Regions from separate parts of the Sinomonas terrae genome, predicted to be linked through region 1. Evidence: riboswitches for the same ligand, from Rfam matches in the RefSeq annotation. Region 1 holds a riboswitch; the other holds the start of a gene.
The links. A riboswitch is a leader RNA that binds a small molecule or an ion and turns the genes downstream of it on or off. The one in region 1 is predicted to bind thiamine pyrophosphate.
Positions count from the first base shown of each region.

Region 1 (3,402 bases):
TCCGAGGACTTCGATCCGGCGTCGCTCAACCTGCCCAAGGGCTTCGACAAGTTCCTGGGGAAGTAAACAGCGGAACTTGCGCCGTCAGCTCCGCGGGGGTGTGAACCCAGCAGAGCTGACGGCGCAATGCGTTGTAGACCCCTTCGTTGTCCTGGGCCTGCCCCGGCGCCGCTAGTCCGGCGAACCGACGGAGATGGTCTCCGGGAGGTAGACCTTCCCGCCTTGGGCGAGGAACTCGGCGCTCTTCTGCTTCATCCCCTCTTCGGCGATGGCCTCCTGCGCCTCCTTGGAGCCGAACTCGTCCCGAATGTCCTGCGAGATGCGCATCGAGCAGAACTTCGGGCCGCACATCGAGCAGAAGTGGGCCGTCTTCGCAGGTTCAGCCGGCAGGGTCTCATCGTGGAATGCCTCGGCCGTGGCAGGGTCGAGCGAGAGCGAGAACTGGTCCTTCCAGCGGAATTCGAAGCGCGCCTTGGAGAGGGCATCGTCACGCTCGTTCGCGCCGGGATGCCCCTTCGCGAGGTCGGCCGCGTGGGCTGCGATCTTGTAGGTGATGACGCCGGTCTTGACATCGTCCTTGTTCGGCAGCCCCAAGTGCTCCTTGGGGGTCACATAGCACAGCATCGCCGTCCCATAGCGCGCGATCTCGGTTGCACCGATCGCCGACGTGATGTGGTCGTAGCCCGGGGCCACGTCGGTGACCAGCGGACCCAGCGTGTAGAACGGGGCTCCGTCGCACAGCTCCTGCTGGCGCTCGACGTTCTCGCGAACCAGGTGGAACGGGATGTGGCCCGGCCCCTCGACCATGACCTGGACGTCGTACTTCCACGCTCGCTTCGTGAGCTCGGCGAGCGTGTCCAGCTCGGCGAACTGCGCGGCGTCGTTCGCATCCGCTGTCGAACCGGGGCGCAGGCCGTCGCCGAGGGAGAAGGCGACGTCGTACTGGGCGAAGATCTCGCAGAGCTCGTCGAAGTGGGTGTAGAGGAAGTTCTCCTCGTGGTGGGCGAGACACCAGCCGGCCATGATCGACCCGCCGCGCGAGACGATGCCGGTGACGCGGTTGGCCGTGAGGGGAACGTAGCGCAACAGGACGCCCGCATGGATCGTCATGTAGTCGACGCCCTGCTCGCACTGCTCAATGACGGTGTCCCGGAAGACTTCCCACGTGAGGGCCGATGCGTCCCCGTTGACTTTCTCGAGCGCCTGATAGATCGGCACGGTGCCGATCGGCACGGGGGAGTTGCGGATGATCCACTCGCGGGTCGTGTGGATGTCGTCACCCGTCGAGAGGTCCATCACGGTGTCGGCGCCCCATTTGGTGGCCCACTGGAGCTTGTCGACCTCCTCGGCGATCGACGAGGTCACGGCCGAATTGCCGATGTTCGCGTTGATCTTCACAAGGAAGGCCTTGCCGATGATCATCGGCTCCGACTCCGGGTGGTTGATGTTGCTCGGGATGATGGCGCGGCCGGAGGCGACTTCGCTGCGTACCAGTTCGGCATCGCAGTTCTCGCGGAGGGCCACATAGCGCATCTCGGGCGTCGTGATTCCCTGACGTGCGTAGTGCATCTGGGTCACACGCCCCCCGCTCTTGGCTCGCCTCGGAACAGGCCGTGCGCCCTTCCACTCCGACGAGGCTGCCCCGCGCCGCAGCGCCGAGCGGCCGTCGTCGAGCAGGTTGCGTTCCCTGCCCTCGTAGGCCTCGGTGTCATCCCGTTCCTCGATCCAGGCGGCCCGGTAGGCCGGAAGCCCGACGACGGGATCGCTCCCTGGGCCGGCGGTTCGGTACACGCGCAACGGCGGGTTGGGGGAGCCGTTGGGGGAGTCGTCCAGCGCGATCTCGGTAACTGGCACGCGGAGCCCGTGCTCGCTCTCCTCGACGAACGCGAGGGAATGGGCTGGGTGCTGCTCCGTTGTAGCAGAGGTGGTGCTGATTGCAGAGGTGCTGACAGTTTTTTCCAAAGGAGCTCTCACTTCCTACGCCGGCATGACCCGGACAGGTTCGACGGTCGCAGGCCGCGTCAGCCTGATCTCAGCCCCTGCGAGGGCACCCGTGTGGACAGTCACGCACGCTAGCAGATCGGCGAGGAAGAGGCACGGACGGCTTCGTCATCCGCGCGGGAATAGCCGTTCTTGATTGAAGGTTCAACTAAAAGTACCCTTGAACCAGTAGCCAACCTGAGGAGTCAACAATGAGCCTGCCGTCCAGCCTCTCCACGCCGAGCCAGGATCTCCTTCCAGCCGATCTCAGCATGGGCACCGTCATGCTCAAGGTCGGGGACATGAGCCTCATGCTCGACTACTACCAGCGCGCCCTCGGGCTCGTGCCCCTCACGGAATCCCTCGGAGGCGTGTACCTCGGCCGCAAAGGCGTCCCGATCATCCACCTGAGCCCCGCGGCGGGGCTCCAGATCCCCGGACGAGGCGAAGCCGGACTGTTCCATACGGCGATCCTCTTCGACAATCGTTCGGATCTGGCGGCTACGGTCGCGACCGCCGCGCAGTATGACCCGCGTCTCTTCGCGGGCAGCGCCGACCATCTGGTCTCCGAAGCTTTCTACTTCACCGATCCCGAGGGCAACGGCGTCGAGCTCTATTTCGACAAGCCGCGCGGAACGTGGGAGTGGCACGGCGACCAGGTCGTCATGGACAGCCTCCCACTTCCGCCCCAAGGCTTCCTTCAGTCCAACCTGACAGAGCAGGCCGTGGCCGGGCAGAGCGAGGCTGCAGCCGGAGTCGGTCACGTCCATCTCCAGGTTGGGGACGTGGCGACGGCCCACCGGTTCTACGTGCAGACCCTGGGCTTCGAGCAGACGGCGGGATGGCATGGCCAGGCGCTCTTCGTCTCGGCAGGCAAGTACCACCACCACATGGCCATGAACGTCTGGAACAGCCGCGGCGCGGGTCCGCGCAAAGACACACTGGGGCTCGGGGAAGTCCTCATCCAGGTTCCCGACAGCGACGACCTCCTCGCTGCGGCGGACCGTCTCAAGACGGCGAAAGTGGCGACGCAGCACACCGGGCTGGAGCTTCGCTTCGAGGATCCGTGGCGCAATCGCATCCGCATGGCATCCGTGGCAGCGTGACCCCTCCTGCGTTACGCTCAACGTGTCCGCGGTCTCCGCGGGCACGTTGCCCGTCCCACAGCCCGTTCCGCCGGGGGTCCGGCCCAGCGGCTGTCCGATCGAGGGGGATACTGTGTCAGCTCCCAACCCGTTCGCCGAAGTCTTCGTATCGACCCACACCGACGCCGTTCGCCGCGCCGCCGACCTTGACTCCGGATCCGCCGCCGACGTTGATGGCGAGGGAGTCCGCATCCCCGGCGTCTCCGACTATGAGATCGAACAACTCGGCACCCTCGTCGGTGCCGCCGTGCATGCCGCCGGTGCCGACTACGAGCTC
Region 1 covers NZ_JAKZBV010000001.1:1,734,220-1,737,621, forward strand. Annotated here, with positions in the region: gene ffh (signal recognition particle protein) at 1-66, shown strand, start outside; gene thiC (phosphomethylpyrimidine synthase ThiC) at 172-1,935, opposite strand; TPP riboswitch at 1,958-2,065, opposite strand; gene L0M17_RS08065 (VOC family protein) at 2,193-3,086, shown strand; gene L0M17_RS08070 (hypothetical protein) at 3,199-3,402, shown strand, end outside.

Region 2 (3,402 bases), 440 kb from region 1:
GGCGTCGAGCTCGCCGTCGGGACGTACGAACGCGGGCACGTCGGCGATGGCGTAGCGCACCCGATATCCCGAACCGTCACGCTCGATATGAAGGGCCTGATCCAGATCTGTCGAGCCCGGGGGGTCGATCGTGACGAACTCGACGTGGGTCTGATCGGGAGAGGGGAGCTCGAGCGACGCTATCGCGGCCTCCGCGTCCGCTAAGGCAGCTGCCGGATAGTTCGACGCGAGCTGGAACTCCTCCCGCAGCGCGGCAAAGGCAGCCTCGAGTGCCGCAGCCCCTGGCACGCCGCCGGGCGTTGTGGCTCGCCGCGCCTTCGGGCTGATGTTTTGATAGCCCACGAGCGCCAGCCTAGACCCCCACACCGCGAGCGGACAGAACGCTCTGGGTCAGGCCGTCTGGCCGAACCGCCGCGGATGCGCGGGGAAGACCCCGAGAAGGCGGAGTTCGGTCGAGAAGAACGCGAGTTCTTCGAGGGCACGCGCGAGCGGGGGCTCGTCAGGGTGGCCCTCGACGTCCACCATGAACATCGTGGCGGCGAACTTCCCGTTCACCATGTAGCTCTCGAGCCGCGTCATGTTGACGCCGTTCGTCGCGAACCCGCCCAGTGCCTTGTACAGCGCAGCCGGGATGTTCTTGACCCGGAAGACGAAGCTCGTGACAAAGGGCCCGTCGCCGGCCTGCGGAAACTCGCGCGGGGGAGCGAGGACCACGAAGCGGGTCGTGTTGTGCTTGTGGTCTTCAATGTCGGACGCGAGGACCTCGAGGCCGTAACGCTGGGCCGCGAGGGGAGGAGCGATCGAGAGTTTGGTCGGGTCGCCCCATTCGGCCACTTCGCGGGCCGAACCGGCGGTGTCCCCCGCGACGACGGGAGCCAGGCCGTGCGACCGGATGAACCCGCGGCACTGTGCCAGGGCGTGGACGTGGCTGTGCACCTCCCGCGCCCCTTCGATCGTCGCGCCGGCGACGCCCATGAGGCTGAACCGGATGCGGAGGAAGTGCTCGCCGACGATCTGCAACGCCGTCGTGGGAAGCAGCAGATGGATGTCCGCGACGCGCCCGGCGACGGTGTTGTCGATCGGGATCATCGCGAACTGCGCCTCGCCGCCGTCGACCGCCGCGAAGGCATCCTCGAACGTCGCGCACGGAAGGGCGTCAGCGTCCGGGAAGGCTTCCAGCGCCGCCATGTGCGAGTTCGCGCCGGGCTCTCCCTGGTAGGCGACGACGGTCACGCTGTTGCCGCGCTGGTTTCGAGGGCCGGCAGCTGGGCCTTGAGGCGGGCGGCGGCGTCCGCGGGATCGTGGGCATCGGTGATGGCGCGGACGACGACGACGCGGCTCGCCCCAGCATCGACCACCTCGCGGACGTTGCCGTGGTCGATCCCGCCGATCGCGAACCACGGCAGCGTCGGCCGCCCCGCGGCCAGCGCCTCCGCGGTCCGCTGCGCCACGTACTCGACGAGCGCGAGTCCGACGGGCTTGCGGCCTGGCTTGGTGGGGGTGGCCCACAGGGGTCCCGTGCAGAAGTAGGCCAGGGCGCCGTCGTCGGCCGTACCACCGCGCCCTGTGGCGGCAAGCGCCGCATCAACCTGCTCGGGTGCATGTGTCGAAAGCCCGACGGCGACGCCGTCCCCGACGACGCGACGCGCCGCGGCGAGGGGAAGGTCGCGCTGGCCCACATGGAACACCGGGGCGCCCGAAAGGAGAGCGATGTCCGCACGGTCATTGACGGCCCACAGCTTGCCATGACGCTCGGCAGCGGCCCGGAGGATCTCGAGCAGCTCGAGCTCCTCGGCTGCCTCGATCTGCTTGTCCCGAAGCTGGATGATGTCGACGCCGCCCGAGAACGCCGCATCGATGAAGGACGCGAAGTCCCCACGGTCCTTCCTGGCGTCGGTGCACACGTAAAGCTGGGCGTCGGTCAGAAGCATGGAACTAGACTAGACCTCACGACTGCGGGAGCCCGCGTGTGACGACCTGCCGAGGGCAGGCAGCGCCAGCCGGGCTGAGAGGGCTTGTGCCGACCGTAAGAACCTGATCCGGCTTGTACCGGCGTAGGGAAGGACGAGGATTTCGTGGAGGAGTACCGGGGCGACGCCCAGCTGGCCGACGTCGCCGTCATCGGCGGGGGAGTCGTGGGCCTCGGGATCGCCTGGGAGGCGGCGCGCTCGGGGCGGCACGTCGTCGTCGTCGATCCAGCCCCAGGCTCGGGGGCAAGCTTCGCTGCAGCGGGAATGCTCGCCGCCGTGAGCGAGTACCACTACCAGGAGGAAGAGCTCCTCGGCCTCATGATTGCGTCCGCCGAGTACTGGCCGGAGTTCGCAAGCCCCCTCGCCGTCGAAGCTGGATATCTCCGTACCCCCACGCTGTGCATCGCGGCGGACGCTGCGGACCGGCAGGCGCTCGCTGACCTCCGCAGAGTACAGGAGCACTACGGCCTCGACGTCCGTTCGCTTTCCGTGCGTGAGGCGCGCCAGCTCGAACCGCTCCTGGCCCCCGGGATCTCCGGTGCCTTCGAAATCGCCGCCGACCATCAAGTGGATCCGCGCCGGCTCCTGTCCGCCCTCCTTTCCCGCCTCGGCGAGGAAAGGGTCGTTCGCGAGCGGGCACGGGGCCTCCTCTGGGAGGGCGGTCGGGTCGTGGGCGTGCGCTTGGCCACCGGCCGGGAGCTGCGTGCCGCGGAGACAGTCGTGGCGAACGGCCTCGAAGCCCGGTCCCTCGACGGCGTGCCGGTCCCGCTTCCGCTGCGGCCGGTCCACGGCGACATCCTCCGACTCCGCGTCCCCCCGCACCTCCGCCCCCTCCTGACCGCCACGGTGCGAGGACTCGTGCGGGGCAAACCCGTCTATCTCGTCCCCCGCGAGGACGGGACGGTCGTGATCGGTGCAACGCAACGCGAGGACGGCTCCGAGGGCGTCTCCGCGGGTGGGGTGTACGAACTCCTCCGGGATGCGCAGTCGCTTGTGCCGGCGGTCGCGGAGCTCGAGCTCTACGAGATGACGGCCCGCGCGAGGCCTGGCACGCCGGACAATGCGCCGCTGCTGGGCCGCGTCGCGGCGCGATGGGTCCGGTCGCCCTCCGAGGGCACAGCGATGGACGACGGCGGGGACATCCCCGGCCTCATCGTCGCCACTGGCTTCTTCCGCCACGGAGTACTGCTGACCCCAGCTGCCGCGCGGGTCTGCCGGGAGATCCTCGACGGCGCGACCGAGGAACGCTGGAACGCGTTCCGCCCCGACAGGTTCATGGACCAGGCCCAACGGGATTCTGCAGCCTCAGGAAGGACCGCATGAACGCTTCACCTACGCTTGCGCTCACCGTCAACGGCGAGCGTCGTGATCTGACCGAGGGATCGAGCATCCTCGACCTCGTCGCAGCGACCACCGGCCGCTCGCTCGGCCC
Region 2 covers NZ_JAKZBV010000001.1:1,293,872-1,297,273, forward strand. Annotated here, with positions in the region: gene L0M17_RS06025 (RNB domain-containing ribonuclease) at 1-288, opposite strand, end outside; gene L0M17_RS06030 (prephenate dehydratase) at 391-1,233, opposite strand; gene thiE (thiamine phosphate synthase) at 1,230-1,931, opposite strand; TPP riboswitch at 1,946-2,079, shown strand; gene thiO (glycine oxidase ThiO) at 2,076-3,293, shown strand; gene thiS (sulfur carrier protein ThiS) at 3,290-3,402, shown strand, end outside.
Region 2: another riboswitch for thiamine pyrophosphate. It lies ahead of thiO (glycine oxidase ThiO); the one in region 1 lies ahead of thiC (phosphomethylpyrimidine synthase ThiC).